Regions from separate parts of the Lysinibacillus sp. 1 U-2021 genome, predicted to be linked through region 2. Evidence: a T-box and tRNA genes for the amino acid it is inferred to sense, from the RefSeq annotation. Region 2 holds a T-box; the other holds one or more tRNA genes.

Region 1 (8,444 bases), 530 kb from region 2:
CTGCTCAGTTCACCGTTATTCCACTCGGTAAAGGTTTGTGCCAGTTCTTCGTTAGAGAGATTAAGACCACCTTTAAGCAGAGAATAGGCTTCAGCAATCAGTTGCATATCACCGTATTCAATACCGTTGTGAACCATCTTCACATAATGGCCTGCGCCATCAGCACCGATATAGGTAACGCATGGCTCACCGTCTTCAGCCACTGCGGCGATCTTGGTAAGGATCGGAGCAACCAGTTCATAGGCTTCTTTCTGGCCACCAGGCATAATGGAAGGACCTTTCAGCGCGCCCTCTTCACCACCGGAAACACCGGTACCAATGAAGTTAAAGCCTTCAGCAGAAAGCTCACGATTACGACGAATGGTGTCCTGGAAGAAGGTATTACCACCATCGATGATGATGTCACCTTTATCGAGGTATGGCTTAAGGGAATCAATAGCAGCATCCGTGCCTGCACCTGCTTTCACCATTAACAGGTAGTATGACCCGTACGGGATTCGAACCCGTGTTACCGCCGTGAAAGGGCGGTGTCTTAACCACTTGACCAACGGGCCCATGGCGGAGAAGGAGGGATTTGAACCCTCGCGCCGGTTACCCGACCTACACCCTTAGCAGGGGCGCCTCTTCAGCCTCTTGAGTACTTCCCCAAAATAAAAAATGGCTCCGAAGGCAGGACTCGAACCTGCGACAACCTGATTAACAGTCAGGTGCTACTACCAACTGAGCTACTTCGGAATAATGGTGGGCCTAAATGGACTCGAACCATCGACCTCACGCTTATCAGGCGTGCGCTCTAACCAGCTGAGCTATAGGCCCTTGGAGCGGGTGATGGGAATCGAACCCACGACATCAGCTTGGAAGGCTGAGGTTTTACCATTAAACTACACCCGCATAAATGGTGGGTCAGGACGGAATCGAACCGCCGACACTTAGAGCTTCAATCTAATGCTCTACCAACTGAGCTACTGACCCATTTCGTCCATGCTAAGCTTTCTCACTCTTTTGCTTCTCATGACTTTTATTTTAAAAATGGCGGTCCCGACCGGGATCGAACCGGCGATCTCCTGCGTGACAGGCAGGCATGTTAACCGCTACACCACGGGACCTTTTGGTTGCGGGGGCCGGATTTGAACCAACGACCTTCGGGTTATGAGCCCGACGAGCTACCACTGCTCCACCCCGCGATAATTTTATGTTGTTTCGAGTTTTTAAAGCACCATTTATAAAAATTTAAAACTGGAGGAGGTAGAGGGATTCGAACCCCCGCGCGGTGTTACCCGCCTGTCGGTTTTCAAGACCGATCCCTTCAGCCAGACTTGGGTATACCTCCGTTACAATATATAAATGGTGGACCTTGCAGGACTCGAACCTGCGACCGGACGGTTATGAGCCGTCTGCTCTAACCAACTGAGCTAAAGGTCCTTTAAGATGGCGGCAGAGGGGATCGAACCCCCGACCTTACGGGTATGAACCGTACGCTCTAGCCAGCTGAGCTACGCCGCCAGGATCTTTATACTGGTTAATTTACTTATGGTGGAGCCTAGCGGGATCGAACCGCTGACCTCCTGCGTGCAAGGCAGGCGCTCTCCCAGCTGAGCTAAGGCCCCATAATTTTTTGGAAATGGTCGGGAAGACAGGATTCGAACCTGCGACCCCTTGGTCCCAAACCAAGTGCTCTACCAAGCTGAGCTACTTCCCGTTGTTCTTTTGGCGCGCCCGACAGGAGTCGAACCCATAACCTTCTGATCCGTAGTCAGACGCTCTATCCAATTGAGCTACGGGCGCATTTAAAATGGTGCCGAGGACCGGAATCGAACCGGTACGGTAGTCACCTACCGCAGGATTTTAAGTCCTGTGCGTCTGCCAGTTCCGCCACCCCGGCACATTTGGAGCGGAAGACGAGGTTCGAACTCGCGACCCCCACCTTGGCAAGGTGGTGTTCTACCACTGAACTACTTCCGCATGTGCATAAGCTTTTTTATCTGGCAATGAAAATAATGGTGCGGGTGAAGGGAGTCGAACCCCCACGCCTTGCGGCGCTAGATCCTAAGTCTAGTGCGTCTGCCAATTCCGCCACACCCGCTTATTATTATTTAAAAATGGTGAGCCATGAAGGACTCGAACCTTCGACCCTCTGATTAAAAGTCAGATGCTCTACCAACTGAGCTAATGGCTCGAAAAAATGGTGCCGGCTATAGGAATCGAACCCACGACCTACTGATTACAAGTCAGTTGCTCTACCTGCTGAGCTAAACCGGCATATGGTGGAGGATGACGGGCTCGAACCGCCGACCCTCTGCTTGTAAGGCAGATGCTCTCCCAGCTGAGCTAATCCTCCTGGGTATTATGCCTAGCGACGTCCTACTCTCACAGGGGGAAGCCCCCAACTACCATCGGCGCTAAAGAGCTTAACTTCCGTGTTCGGTATGGGAACGGGTGTGACCTCTTTGCCATCATCACTAGACTTTGTTATGTATCTTGTTTTGAAGTTGTTTACCTGTCCTTCAAGACAAGAATTATTGTATAACGTTTTCTAACATTGTGCAATACTTTTTTATAAAAAAAAGAAATTATTACTTTTTAAAGATATTTTTGTTAAGTAAGAGAAAATATTGCCCTGCAAAATATTATAGCAATTGTTGGTTCAAAAGAAAACAATTATTTTATTTGGCCGATATTATTAGCTTATAATCTATTTCAATACAAGTGAAGAATATAGATAATCCTTCACTCGTCTATTCATTAAATATTTGAAAGCTCTATTTTTAATTTTACAATATCCTCAAGTGTAGTGGCGGGACCAAAAGATATTCTAAAAAATTGGCGTGCCGCTTCCAAAGAGAATCCCATTGATAGAATAGCCTTTGTTCCCGATTTACTACGAATATCACATGCACTACCTGTAGAGATACAGATTCCCGCCTCATTTAACTTTAAAAGAACATATTGCCCCTCTACTTTTTCCATCATTACCCCACAAATATTAGGTAGTTGCTGTTTACACTCAACGAGCTGACATTTTTCAGGTAAATTATTTTCAAAATAATTTCTTAGCGTTTCATAATGTTGCAATTCATATTGATAGTTTTCAATTGCCGCGGCAAAGGCCACGATTGCAGGAGTATCTAATGTCCCCCCTCTAAGACCCCTCTCATGTGTCAAACCCGGTGTTAATGCAGGTACTCTGATTGCAGGGTTCAGATATATAGCACCACAGCCCTTTGGTCCGCCTATTTTATGAGCCGAGATGGTAATCGCATCTGCCCCTTTTGGTATAGCTAGTTTGCCAAATGATTGTACACAATCAACATGACAGAATATATTTGATTTTCTTGCCATCTTTACGATTTTCTCTACAGGCTGGATTGAACCAATTTCAGAATTGACATGTTGAATGGTAATCAAAGCAGTCTCTTCCCGGATTGCTTGTTGCAATTGCCCCAGATCCACACAACCATCCTTCTGCAAAGGTAATTTTGTTACAGTAAAGCCCTTTTTCTCAAGTGTATTCAAAGCCGCATGCACTGACGTATGCTCAGCTTGAGATGAAATAATGTGTTTTCCTTTTTTTGAGGCTAGCGCTAACGACAAGATGGCTATGAGATTTCCTTCTGTTCCACTACCCGTAAAAATTACGCCATCACTAGTTACACCTAGGGCTTGGGCTACAACCTCCCTTGATTGCTGGACAAAATAAAAAGCTTGTCCCCCTAAATCATGCAAACTCGCACTATTTCCATAATACCGTTGTGCCACCTCTACATATGCCTCAAGAGATTCCCTCATCATAGGTGATGTTGCAGCATAATCCATATAAATCATCGTCTTCTTCCTCTCTTGTTCATCAGGTCTTGTTTTCTTTTATATTTTATGTAAAGATAAGTGTCAAGACAACTGTAAAGAAGGTATAACGATGGATGTAAAGACAGACGTCCTTATAATTGGTAGTGGTATTGCTGCACTTCAGGCTGCTTTAGTGCTTGAAAAACATTTTCAAATACAAATTGTTACAAAATCATCTGTATATATGAGTAGTTCTTATCGTGCACAAGGTGGGATTGCTGCTGTTACCAGTGAGGAGGATCATATTCAACATCATATTGCTGATACATTGAAAGCTGGAGAGTATCATCATGAGAAAAGGCATGTTAAAACACTTATAAAAGATGGCACTGAGATTATGCAAAACTATCTAAAGGATGGCCTCCCTGTTGATCGGCAGGTCGATGGAAAACCTGTTTTAGGACTTGAAGGAGCACATAGTCATCATCGTATTCTACATGCAGGTGGTGATCGTACTGGTCAGATTTTCATAGATTACTTGCTTCATAAACTTTCGCCCAAAACAAAGATCAATTGCTATGAAATGGCTTATGAGCTTTTACGGAATACAGATGGTGACTGTGTAGGAGTACTAACTAAAGGAGAAAAAGGTACAAAACGTTATTTGGCTCATCATGTTATTTTAGCGACAGGTGGCGCAGGTGCCCTTTATTCAAGTACATCTAATTTTCCAACTAATACAGGGGATGGGATCGCATTAGCATTTCGGGCAGGCGCTGCCATTAGTGATATGGAATTTATGCAATTTCACCCGAGTCTTCTGTGGTGTAAAAATGAAGCAAAGGGATTAGTTTCTGAAGCTGTCAGAGGGGCTGGTGGTATTTTTGTTAATGCCCAGCATCAGCCCATTATGACAGGTTTACATGCTCAACTTGACTTAGCACCAAGACATATTACTGCACTTGCCCTATTTACAAAACGTGCAGCGGGTGAAGAAACGTTTATTGATATCACTAACATTCAAGACTTTGAAGTAAAGTTTCCAACAATTGCTCAGCTGTGCCATGTTCACCGCGTTCATTTACAAGATGGTCTAATCCCCGTGGCTCCAGGAAGTCATTTCTTGATGGGTGGTGTTATTGCTGATGACAAAGGAAGAACTACGATACCGAACTTATATGCAGTCGGTGAGGTTGCCTGTACAGGCGTACATGGTGCGAATCGTTTAGCAAGTAACTCCCTATTGGAAGGTATTACATTTGGTCAAAAAATGGCGCAGTTCATTATTCAAAAAGGGTGTCATCAAAAAAACTTTTTACTGGAAAAGCATCAATGTGCTGATAAAATGCCACCTTTATTTAGCAAACCCCAATTACAGCAAAACATGATGCGGTTCCTAGGTATTGTTAGAAATATGGATGACTTGCAGCATTTTGTAAAGCAACTCCCCTCCTTGCAATCACTTATTCAAGTTAATTTAAAGGGTTTAGAACTAGCTGAGTTGGAATTATTTATGATGCATGTAGTCGCCACATTAATGGCACATGCAGCAATTACGCGAACGGAAACAAGAGGAGCTCATATTCGGACCGATAAACCCGAAATGGAATCACACTGGGCAAGCCGATGGATTATTTTTTCGCAAGGACAAATGAAAGTGAGGAACTCATTGTATGAATATCATCAAACTCGAGGAAATGCTCAAGCAATTTTTTAATGAGGATTTAGGAGATGGAGATTTAACGAGTGAATTTATCTTTTCAGCCGAACAACAGGGAGCTTTTTCTTTTTACGCGAAAGAAAGCGGAATTTTTTGCGGAGCTAACATTATTGAGCATGGCTTTCTCTTACTCGATCGATCAATCGAAGTCAACCTTCATACAAAAGATGGGGAGATGGTGAAGTCAGGTGATGTACTCGCTGTGATTAAAGGTCCCTTACAAAAATTATTAATCGGTGAGCGTGTCATTTTAAATCTTATTCAACGTATGTCTGCTATTGCAACTGCAGCCCATCTTGCCGTTCAAGAAACAGTAGGTACTCACGCAAAAATATGTGATACGCGTAAAACACTACCAGGACTGCGTATGTTAGATAAATATGCTGTTCGAATTGGTGGTGCTTTTAATCATCGTAATGGCCTGTATGACGCAATTATGCTAAAGGATAATCATATTGCCTTTGCTGGTAGCATTACAAAGGCAGTTCAGGTAGCTAGGGCGAAAGTCGGTCATACCGTGAAAATTGAAGTTGAAATTGAAACAAAAGAACAATTAGAAGAAGCTGTCCACGCAGGAGCAGATATTATTATGTTTGATAACCGTAGCCCAGAAGAAATCCGTGCATGGCTTCCCATTGTTCCTCCCACTATTGCGACTGAAGCATCTGGGGGCATCACACTTAAAAATTTAAAGGCATATGCCCAATCGGGTATTCAATGGATTTCTCTTGGCTCCTTAACACATTCAGTTAAAGCTTTTGATATTAGTGCACTCGTTCAAATGAAAGGAGATCATTCCCTTGTCCATCACTAGTTTATTACAACAGACGACATTACTCCCAGAGCATTATCGGGCACTATCTGTAAAGGAAATGGAATCTCGTATTTTATCAATAAAGAAAAAATTAGGTCCTAAATTATTTATTCCTGGCCACCATTATCAAAAAGATGAAGTCATTCAATTTGCAGATGCAACTGGGGATTCTTTACAGTTAGCGCAATTATCCGCAGCAAATAAGGAAGCTGAACACATCGTATTTTGCGGTGTACATTTTATGGCAGAGACTGCTGATATGCTGACAACGAAACAGCAACATGTCTATTTACCAGATATGCGCGCTGGTTGTTCAATGGCTGATATGGCAGATATTTATCAAACTGAACAAGCATGGCCAATTCTTCAAGAACTCTTTGGGGATACGATTATTCCTCTAACCTATGTTAATTCAACTGCGGCTATTAAAGCCTTTACTGGAAGACATGGTGGTGCTTGTGTCACTTCATCGAATGCAAAGGAACTTGTTCAATGGGCTTTTACCCAAAAACAGCGTATCTTCTTTTTACCTGACCAACATTTAGGAAGAAATACTGCCTATGATTTAGGTATACCTCTTGAAAATATGGCTGTTTGGAATCCACATAAGAACATGCTCGAAACAAAAGAGCCTCTTGAAAATATCCAAGTTATTCTTTGGAAGGGTCACTGCTCTGTGCACGAAGGTTTTACTGTTCAACATACAGAGGTTATTCGCAAAGAACACCCGACTATGAGGATTATCGTTCACCCAGAGTGCAGCCGTGAAGTGGTAGCAGCGGCTGATGATGCAGGCTCCACAAAATACATTATTGATACAATCAATCGAGCTCCAAGCGGATCTGCATGGGCAATTGGAACAGAAATGAACCTTGTCAATCGCATTATTAAGCAGCATCCTGATAAACATATTGTCTCCTTAAATGAAAACTTTTGTCCTTGTTTAACAATGAATCGAATTGACCTTCCACATTTGTTATGGAGCTTAGAAAGTATTGATCAGGGTCAACCTCATAACCGTATACAAGTAGATGAACATACTACTTCTGAAGCACTTAGTTCACTTGAAAGAATGCTAGCCAGAGGATAAATAGTTAAAGCTTTTTAAACAGAAAGGTTGAAGATATAACCTTTCTGTTTTTTTTGACATAACACCTACTTTCAATAGTGCTGATGGCTTCATTTTCGCCTGTATTGCTATAATTGACACGACTTTATGCTCCATGATACTGTCAATTTGGAGGTGATACTAAATGGCTTTTCAATCGAAAAATATCTTTATCAATTTACCAGTAAAAGATCTAAACAAATCTATCAGTTTTTTTAAGGAATTAGGTTTTGCGTTCAATCAACAATTCAGTGATGAAACAACAGCCTCAATGATTATTAGTGAAAATATCTTCGTATTAATAATGGTTGAAGAACGATTTAAAGGATTTAGTAAGAAAGAAGTTACAGATACTACTACTTCTGCAGAAGCAATCTTATGTCTCTCTGCTGAAAACCGAGAACAAGTAGATCAATTAGTGAATAAGGCACTTGCCTCTGGTGGTAAACCTTATAGTGAACCACAAGATCACGGATTTATGTATGGTTGGGGTTTTCAGGATGTAGATGGACATATCTGGGAAGTAGTTTATATGGATGAAAATGCATTGAATCAAGAGTAAATTTTGTATCTATGAATATCAAAAAACAGTAGATGCAATTGCATCTACTGTTTCTAGTATGACCCGTACGGGATTCGAACCCGTGTTACCGCCGTGAAAGGGCGGTGTCTTAACCACTTGACCAACGGGCCCATGGCGGAGAAGGAGGGATTTGAACCCTCGCGCCGGTTACCCGACCTACACCCTTAGCAGGGGAACGGTGTTACCGCGCTGTTCAGCCTGATAGGTGTATGCACCCAGGTCAGCTTTGTTAGCAGCAGAGAAGGTCGCGTTGGTGTTGACGTCGTTTACGTAGATAATTTCTTTATCTTTGTAATCAGCGATAGCGCCAGCGCCTGTTGCGTTGTCGATACGAACTTTGTAGTTACCGGTTGCAGCAACAACGTTGTCAACAGAGCTGTTATCCAGTTCGTCGCCGTTGTTCATGTCACCGTTACCGTTGATAGTCAGATGACCA
Region 2 (8,444 bases):
TACACATCTTGATCTAAAAATTCTAACATACCTTTTTCATATTGCTTCACCATAGGCGTTCCTTTTAATAGATGAAGTAAGTGGATTTTAATGCCTTGGACATCTAATTGTGCAACTGCTCGTGCCGTTTCCATCATCATGTCATAGTCTTCGAGAGGCAATCCGTTAATGATATGTGAACAAACACGAATGCCATGCTTACGCAATTTTTCAACGCCTTCCACATACGTTGCATAATCATGGGCACGATTAATAAGATTAGCCGTTTTCTCATGCACCGTTTGTAGACCGAGCTCAATCCATAAATACGTCCGCTCATTTAGCTCTGCTAAATATTCGACAACATCATCAGGTAAACAGTCAGGACGAGTAGCAATAGAAAGACCTACTACACCTTCTTGCGCTAAAGCTGCTTCAAATTTTTCTTTTAAAACTGGCAAAGGGGCATGTGTATTTGTGTAGGCTTGGAAATAGGCCATGTATTTGCCATCCTTCCATTTCTGGTGCATTTTGTCTCGGATTTCAGCAAATTGAACATCAATTGGATCTACCTTATTACCAGCAAAATCACCAGAACCTGCAGCACTGCAAAATGTACAGCCACCGAAAGCAACTGTGCCGTCGCGGTTAGGGCAATCAAATCCTGCATCTAATGCCACTTTAAAAACTTTATGACCAAATTGGTCACGTAAATAGCGATTCCATGTATAGTATCTTTTCCCCTCTGAAGGAAAAGGAAAATTCGTCTCTGTCATTTATTTCACTCCTCTAACGCTCTATTCTATCATGTGCATTTCGTTCCGTCATGGGGTAAGGGTAATATCATGATTTGGATAAAGAAAAATGGAAAGGAACAAAACTAAATACGATTGAAAATAGGATAGAAGTCTTGTAAAAAAGGTAAAATTATTTTCCTTGTACTTTTAAGTATTTCAGCATACACTAACTATTTAGAGAAGCGAAATAATGGAGGTCATCCTATGCCAAAACGTGTTTGGTTTTTAATTATCGGAATGCTTGTGAACACAACAGGCAACTCTTTTTTATGGCCTTTGAATGCCATTTATATGCATGATTATTTAGGCAAATCTTTAGCTATGGCTGGTTTTGTCTTAATGCTGAATTCTGCTGCTGGAGTATTAGGTAATCTATTAGGTGGTTACTTATTTGATAGAATTGGTGGCTATAAAGCTATTATGCTTGGTATCCTGTTAACGATTGCTTCATTAATTGGCTTAACAATTTGGCACGGTTGGCCACATTATGTGTGGTTTTTAACGATACTAGGCTTTAGTGGGGGTATTGTTTTCCCAGGTATGTTTGCCTTAGCTGGGGCTGCCTGGCCAGAAGGTGGACGTAAGGCTTTTAATACTATCTATTTAGCACAAAATGTCGGTGTTGCCGTAGGTCCTGCCCTTGCCGGTATAGTGGCAGATTATCAATTTGACTATGTGTTTAAAGTGAATTTAGGTATGTATATTTTATTCTTTTTCATTGCCTTATTTACATTTAAGCGTTTGGAGGCGGGCAGTATTGCACCTAAAAATGTCTTGAGCGAAAGTAAGCGAATCGTAAACAAGGCACCTTTCTATGCTTTGTTAATAATTAGTGCATCCTCCGTTTTATGCTGGCTAGCATATTCTCAATGGAGTGCAACCATTTCATCTTATACACAAGATTTAGGATTGGGATTAAAGCAATATAGCTTACTTTGGACAATCAACGGTCTTCTAATTGTCATTGGGCAACCGCTCATTGCACCGCTCGTAAAGCGGTGGGAACACAATTTAAAACGTCAGTTAGTATTTGGTGTAACGCTGATTGCACTTTCCTTTGGTATTATTGCCTTTGCAAACGATTTTAAAATGTTTGGAGCAGCGATGCTTGTCTTAACATTTGGCGAAATGTTTTATACGCCAGCGTTACCAACGATTGCTAATCAACTGGCACCAAAAGGTCGACAAGGGTTCTATCAAGGCATTATCAATAGTGCTGCCACTGGAGGACGGATGATTGGTCCACTATTTGGCGGTATTATGGTGGATCAATTTGGCATGATTCCTCTTGTTTTAACATTAGTAGTTATTGTACTATTGGCGATTATTCCATGTTTAACATACGATTATCCTTTAAAGAAGAACAAAATAGTAGCAGATTAATAATGTCGCACTGAAAAGAGCAAAAACGAGTATTAAGTACTTGTTTTTGTTCTTTTTTTATAGCAGATATTGAAAAAATGTTGTGACAGGATTACAATCATACATATTCAAATATTTGAATATGTAGTTATATGGAGGGGTTTTTTTATGGAAGAGGGCTTACAACAGTTTAAAGCGGATTTTTTCAAAGCATTAGCACATCCGTTACGCATCCGAATACTTGAACTCCTTGTAGATGGACAGAAAAGTGTCAATGAGATTCAAGATTGCTTGGAGAAAGAGGGTTCTGCTGTTTCTCAGCAATTAAGTGTATTGCGTGCTAAAAATATTGTTTATGGCGTGAAGGAAGGGAAAAAAGTTTACTATTCTTTAAGTGACCCAATGATTGGTGCATTACTTGGGGTGGCAAAGGATATTTTTAATAACCATTTGGTTAATACCATTTCTAGATTAGAGGAAATGACGAGTAATGAAGGTGACGAAGAGAATAAGTAAATCAATGATGATGACAAATTGAGCTTTGCTTATTATTTCGAAGGGAAGATTTATCTATGAAGTCACTGTTTACAGGACGCTTTGAAGGATATTCAGTTCAACATGTAAAGAAGGATTTATTGTCAGGGATTATTGTGGGAATCGTTGCTATTCCACTTGCCATGTCCTTTGCCATAGCATCGGGTGTGAAACCTGAATATGGGATTTATACAGCTTGCATTGCAGGTATTCTTATTTCTCTCTTTGGAGGTTCCAAATATCAAATAGGTGGGCCTACGGGGGCGTTTGTGCCAATTCTATTGGGGATTGTTCTTACCTATGGCTATGAAGATTTATTACTAGCGGGTTTAATGGCAGGGGTATTGCTTTGTGTCATGGGCTTTTTTAAGTTAGGGACTTTAATTAAGTTTATTCCACGTCCTGTAACAGTTGGTTTTACAGCAGGGATAGCAGTGATTATTTTTACAGGTCAAATCGCTAACTTTCTAGGGCTCACAAATGTTAAAAGGCATGAATATTTTATCGCCAACATACAGGAAATTATTAAGCAGCTTGATACGACAAATACGTATAGTATTCTTACTGCCGCGGTATGCTTGGTGACAATCGTGATAACACCAAAGTTTTTTCCAAAGGTTCCTGGAGCATTAGCGGGTATCGTTGTCTCTACACTTATAGCAACCTTCTTCTTTTCAGGACAAGTTGCTACCATTGCAACGGCCTATGGGCAAATTCCTAATACATTACCTCATTTCGCCTTACCGAACATCACGCTCGAACGATTACAACAACTTATTGGTCCAGCGTTTGTCATTGCAATGCTAGGTGGTATTGAGTCTCTATTATCGGCAGTTGTGGCGGATGGGATGACAAATAGTAAGCATAACAGTAATCGTGAGTTAATTGGTCAGGGAATTGCTAATATTGTGACGCCTTTATTCGGTGGTATTCCAGCAACAGGTGCTATTGCACGCACAGCGACCAATATCAAAACAGGAGCAGTATCCCCTATGTCGGGTATCATTCATGGTGTGTTTGTTTTAATCACATTATTGTTATTAGCTCCATATGCATCTCATATTCCGTTAGCAAGCATGGCTCCGGTACTGATGGTCGTAGCTTGGAATATGAGTGAACGACATCATTTCTCACATATCGCAAAATTAAAATCAGGCGACTCACTGGTATTATTGATTACCTTTTTATTAACGGTATTCACTAGTCTTACGTTAGCAGTTGAGGTTGGGCTTGTGCTGGCTGTGCTATTATTTGCGAAACGCATGAGTGAAAAGCTTGTTGTTACAAAAGTACTTCCAGATCATTCAAATAAAAGTGAAAAGGTACAGCCACATGTAGTGCATCAGCAGCATGATTGCCCGCAAATTAGTATGTACACCATTGAAGGGCCGTTGTTTTTTGGTGCTGCACAAATGTTTGAGCAAACGATTGAAAGTACTCTGCATCAGCAACCAAGAGTTTTGATATTACGGATGGGGAAAGTGCCCTTTATGGATTCTACTGGAGAAGCATATTTTAGTAATATCATAGAAAATTATAAAGCACAGGGCGGTACTATTTTGGTAACGGGTGTGCAAGGTGATTTAAAGGGTGCTCTTCAGCACAATGGTCTTTACGATAAAATAGGCGCGCAACATTTTTTTCAGCATACAGGAGAAGCGATTACAAAAGCTTTCCATTATTTGAACGCCAATCAATGCATTGGTTGTCAGCATTTTGCTTTTCATGAATGTAAGGATTTATCAAAGTCTAAGGAAGAAAAGGATTTAATTGTTCAGTAATGGGTAAGCTGTAAACAAAGGCTTGTGCTTTTCAATACTTTCCATTAGAATAAATGCAATATCATGTAAAGACTGTGATGAGGAATAGTAAATTTGTGGTTCTTTTTAGAGAGCTAGCGGTTGGTGGAAGCTAGTAAGAATGCAAGTTGAACTCGCCTTCTGAGTCTGCCCGCGTGAAACAGCGTGTGTCGTTTCTTCCGCGTTAAGGAAGCTTGAGCCGAGTGTAATCACTAATTTGGGTGGTACCGCGGGAGTACAAATTCTCTCGTCCCTTCTATAAGATAGGGGCGAGTTTTTTTATTTTTTAAATATTTTGTCAATTATAATGGAGAGCAGCACGATCAATCGAAGGAGGAAAAAAAATGAGTTTTAATCATGAACAAATTGAAAAAAAGTGGCAGCAATACTGGGCTGATAACAAAACATTTAAAACTGAAAATGAAACAGCAAAGCCTAAATTTTATGCATTAGATATGTTCCCATATCCATCAGGCGCAGGACTTCATGTAGGCCATCCAGAGGGCTATACGGCAACTGATATTCTATCGCGCTTTAAACGTATGCAAGGCTATAATGTACTTCATCCAATGGGCTGGGATGCTTTTGGTTTACCAGCAGAACAATATGCACTTGATACAGGGAATGATCCAGCTGAATTTACAGCTAAAAATATTGCAACATTTAAACGTCAAATTCAAGAGCTAGGCTTCAGCTATGATTGGGATCGCGAAATTAACACAACTGATCCAGAATATTATAAATGGACACAATGGATTTTTATCCAGCTTTATAAGAAAGGTTTAGCCTATGTGGATGAAGTAGCTGTTAACTGGTGTCCAGCACTTGGCACGGTATTAGCTAACGAAGAAGTAATTGATGGGAAATCAGAGCGTGGTGGTCATCCAGTAGAACGCAGACCAATGAAGCAATGGATGCTTAAAATTACAGCCTATGCTGATCGTTTAATCGATGACCTAGAAGAAGTTGATTGGCCTGAATCTATTAAAGATATGCAACGCAATTGGATTGGCCGTTCAGAAGGGGCAGAAGTGACATTTGCCATTGACGGTTCAGATCAAAACTTCACAGTTTTCACAACGCGCCCTGATACATTATTTGGTGCTACATACTGTGTGCTTGCGCCAGAGCATAAATTAGTGGAACAAATAACAACAGCTGACCAACGCCAAGCTGTTGAGACTTATTTAGAGAAAGTTAAAATGAAATCTGACCTAGAGCGTACAGATTTAGCGAAAGAAAAAACAGGCGTATTTACAGGCGCTTATGCAGTGAATCCGATTAACGGTAAAAAAGTGCCAATTTGGATTGCTGACTATGTGTTAGTGTCTTATGGTACAGGTGCTATTATGGCGGTGCCAGCACATGATGAGCGTGACTATGAATTCGCGACTGAATTTGGCCTAGACATCGTTCCTGTACTTGAAGGTGGAGACATCAGTAAAGAAGCATTTACAGGTGATGGTCAACATATTAACTCTGAATTCCTTAATGGTTTAAATAAAGTAGATGGCATTGCGAAAGCCATTGAATGGTTAGCGGAAAAGGGTGTGGGAGAGAAGAAAATTTCTTACCGTCTACGTGACTGGTTATTCTCCCGTCAGCGTTATTGGGGTGAACCAATTCCAATGATTCATTGGGAAGATGGCACGATAACGCCAGTTCCAGAATCAGAATTACCTCTAATGCTACCAAAAACAGATAATATCCGTCCATCAGGTACTGGTGAATCACCATTAGCAAATATTGAAGAATGGGTAAATGTTGTCGATCCAGAAACAGGTAAAAAAGGGCGTCGTGAAACAAATACAATGCCGCAGTGGGCAGGTTCGAGCTGGTACTTCCTACGCTATATCGACCCTACAAATACAGAGGCGATTGCAGACCCAGAGTTACTAAAACGTTGGTTACCTGTTGATATTTATATTGGTGGTGCGGAGCATGCTGTATTACATTTACTATACGCTCGCTTCTGGCATAAAGTTCTCTATGATTTAGGCGTTGTCCATACAAAAGAACCATTCCAAAAGTTATTTAACCAGGGAATGATTCTAGGTGAAGGTAATGAGAAAATGTCTAAATCTAAGGGCAATGTTGTCAATCCAGATGAAATCATTACGTCACATGGTGCCGATACATTACGTTTATATGAAATGTTCATGGGCCCACTAGAGGCTTCTGTTGCATGGTCTACAAATGGTTTAGATGGAGCACGTCGCTTCTTAGACCGTATCTGGCGTCTATTTGTCAGTGAAGAAGACGGCGCAATTTCAGCAAAAATTCAAGTGTCTAACGATCAATCACTTGAAAAATCATACCACCAAACAGTGAAAAAAGTGACAGAGGATTATGAAGGCATCCGCTTTAACACAGCTATTTCACAAATGATGGTCTTTATTAATGATTGCTATAAAGCTGATGTGATACCAACGACTTATGCTGAAGGCTTTGTGAAAATGCTAGCTCCAATCGCTCCGCATATTGCAGAAGAATTATGGCAACTATTAGGACACGATTCCACTCTTTCATATGAGCAATGGCCAACATATGATGAAGCAAAGCTTGTGGATGATGAAGTAGAAATTGCTGTACAAGTTGCTGGTAAAGTACGTGCTAAGATCGTCGTAGCAAAAGATGCTTCAAAAGAGGATATTGAAAAAGTAGCACTTGCCGATGAAAAGGTTCAAGAATACATGGCAGGAAAGAGCTTAGTGAAAATCATCGTTATTCCAGGCAAACTTGTCAATATTGTCGTAAAATAAAGAGATATAAAGTAAAAATGTACATTACTAAATTCAATTTTAGTAATGTACATTTTTTAATTTGGAGTAATCTTAAGCGATAAAATAAGGACTGCACCCATCTAACTGAGTGCAGTTCATTAAATAGTTCCAGATACAATTTAAATAATCAATCCCACAATAATAGCTGTTAAGATACTTACGAGCGTAGCGCCGTACAACAACTTTAAACCAAATCGAGCAACGACATTCCCTTGCCTTTCATTCAAACCTTTTACAGCACCCGAAATAATCCCGATTGATGAAAAGTTGGCAAAAGATACGAGGAATACAGAAATAATACCTAATGTACGTTCACTCATGGACTCAGCAACATCGCCAAGATTAATCATAGCAACAAATTCGTTTGTTACTAATTTGGTTGCCATAATACCGCCAGCTGCCACAGCATCTGCCCATGGGATACCCATTAGGAAAGCGATTGGCGCAAAGATATAGCCTAATATTTCTTGGAAAGAGATGCCGATAATTATATCGAATAATGAATTGATTAAATCCATTAATGCTACGAAACCAATAAGCATCGCCCCAACAATGATGGCTACTTTAAAGCCATCCATAATATATTCACCAATCATTTGAAAGAACGCTTGCTTATGTTCATCTTCAATTGTTAAGATATCTTCTTTTTCATCTACAGTATATGGATTAATAATGGAAACAATAATAAATCCACCAAACAGGTTTAATACAATGGCCGTAACAACATACTTTGGCTCAATCATCGTCATATAAGCGCCAACTACTGACATCGAAACAGTCGACATAGCAGAAGCGCATAATGTATACATACGTTGTGGTGCAATCTTATCTAATTGCTTTTTAACAGTTATGAACACTTCGGATTGGCCTACCATAGCAGAGGCAACAGCATTATAGGATTCCAATTTCCCCATACCACTTACTTTACTTAAAAATAAACCTACCCATCTCATTAGAAAAGGAAGAATTTTGAAATGCTGCAAGATCCCAATCAGAACAGATATAAAGACGATTGGTAATAAAACGGCTAAAAAGAAGGGTGATTCTCCTTCATTTGCTAAGCCACCAAAAACAAATGATATACCTGCATTTGCATAGGACAATAAGTGATCAAACACTTTGGTGATTCCTTTGATTAGCACATAGCCGACCGTTGTATTAAGTAGTAAAGCTGCCAATAAAAATTGGAT

What was found. The T-box of region 2 lies ahead of leuS (leucine--tRNA ligase). A T-box ahead of a tRNA ligase gene usually reads a tRNA of that ligase, here a tRNA-Leu.
Region 1: it encodes a tRNA-Leu, which carries the amino acid that the T-box ahead of leuS (leucine--tRNA ligase) is inferred to sense. The anticodon was not compared.

What each region holds. Positions count from the first base shown of each region.
Region 1 covers NZ_CP123966.1:294,173-302,616, reverse strand. Annotated here, with positions in the region: partial or broken gene gnd (decarboxylating NADP(+)-dependent phosphogluconate dehydrogenase) at 1-476, opposite strand, end outside; tRNA gene QH639_RS01605 (tRNA-Glu) at 483-554, opposite strand; tRNA gene QH639_RS01600 (tRNA-Ser) at 557-647, opposite strand; tRNA gene QH639_RS01595 (tRNA-Asn) at 659-735, opposite strand; tRNA gene QH639_RS01590 (tRNA-Ile) at 740-816, opposite strand; tRNA gene QH639_RS01585 (tRNA-Gly) at 818-891, opposite strand; tRNA gene QH639_RS01580 (tRNA-Phe) at 897-972, opposite strand; tRNA gene QH639_RS01575 (tRNA-Asp) at 1,031-1,106, opposite strand; tRNA gene QH639_RS01570 (tRNA-Met) at 1,110-1,184, opposite strand; tRNA gene QH639_RS01565 (tRNA-Ser) at 1,238-1,330, opposite strand; tRNA gene QH639_RS01560 (tRNA-Ile) at 1,346-1,422, opposite strand; tRNA gene QH639_RS01555 (tRNA-Met) at 1,430-1,503, opposite strand; tRNA gene QH639_RS01550 (tRNA-Ala) at 1,532-1,607, opposite strand; tRNA gene QH639_RS01545 (tRNA-Pro) at 1,623-1,699, opposite strand; tRNA gene QH639_RS01540 (tRNA-Arg) at 1,709-1,785, opposite strand; tRNA gene QH639_RS01535 (tRNA-Leu) at 1,794-1,882, opposite strand; tRNA gene QH639_RS01530 (tRNA-Gly) at 1,888-1,962, opposite strand; tRNA gene QH639_RS01525 (tRNA-Leu) at 1,999-2,083, opposite strand; tRNA gene QH639_RS01520 (tRNA-Lys) at 2,101-2,176, opposite strand; tRNA gene QH639_RS01515 (tRNA-Thr) at 2,184-2,259, opposite strand; tRNA gene QH639_RS01510 (tRNA-Val) at 2,263-2,338, opposite strand; rRNA gene rrf (5S ribosomal RNA) at 2,349-2,464, opposite strand; gene QH639_RS01500 (cysteine desulfurase family protein) at 2,743-3,813, opposite strand; gene nadB (L-aspartate oxidase) at 3,914-5,500, shown strand; gene nadC (carboxylating nicotinate-nucleotide diphosphorylase) at 5,457-6,317, shown strand; gene nadA (quinolinate synthase NadA) at 6,304-7,407, shown strand; gene QH639_RS01480 (VOC family protein) at 7,571-7,987, shown strand; tRNA gene QH639_RS01475 (tRNA-Glu) at 8,047-8,118, opposite strand; gene QH639_RS01470 (pertactin-like passenger domain-containing protein) at 8,165-8,444, opposite strand, start outside.
Region 2 covers NZ_CP123966.1:825,994-834,437, forward strand. Annotated here, with positions in the region: gene mnmL (tRNA modification radical SAM protein MnmL/YtqA) at 1-755, opposite strand, end outside; gene QH639_RS04395 (MDR family MFS transporter) at 981-2,159, shown strand; gene QH639_RS04400 (ArsR/SmtB family transcription factor) at 2,307-2,654, shown strand; gene QH639_RS04405 (SulP family inorganic anion transporter) at 2,711-4,453, shown strand; T-box leader at 4,519-4,729, shown strand; gene leuS (leucine--tRNA ligase) at 4,816-7,233, shown strand; gene QH639_RS04415 (NupC/NupG family nucleoside CNT transporter) at 7,374-8,444, opposite strand, start outside.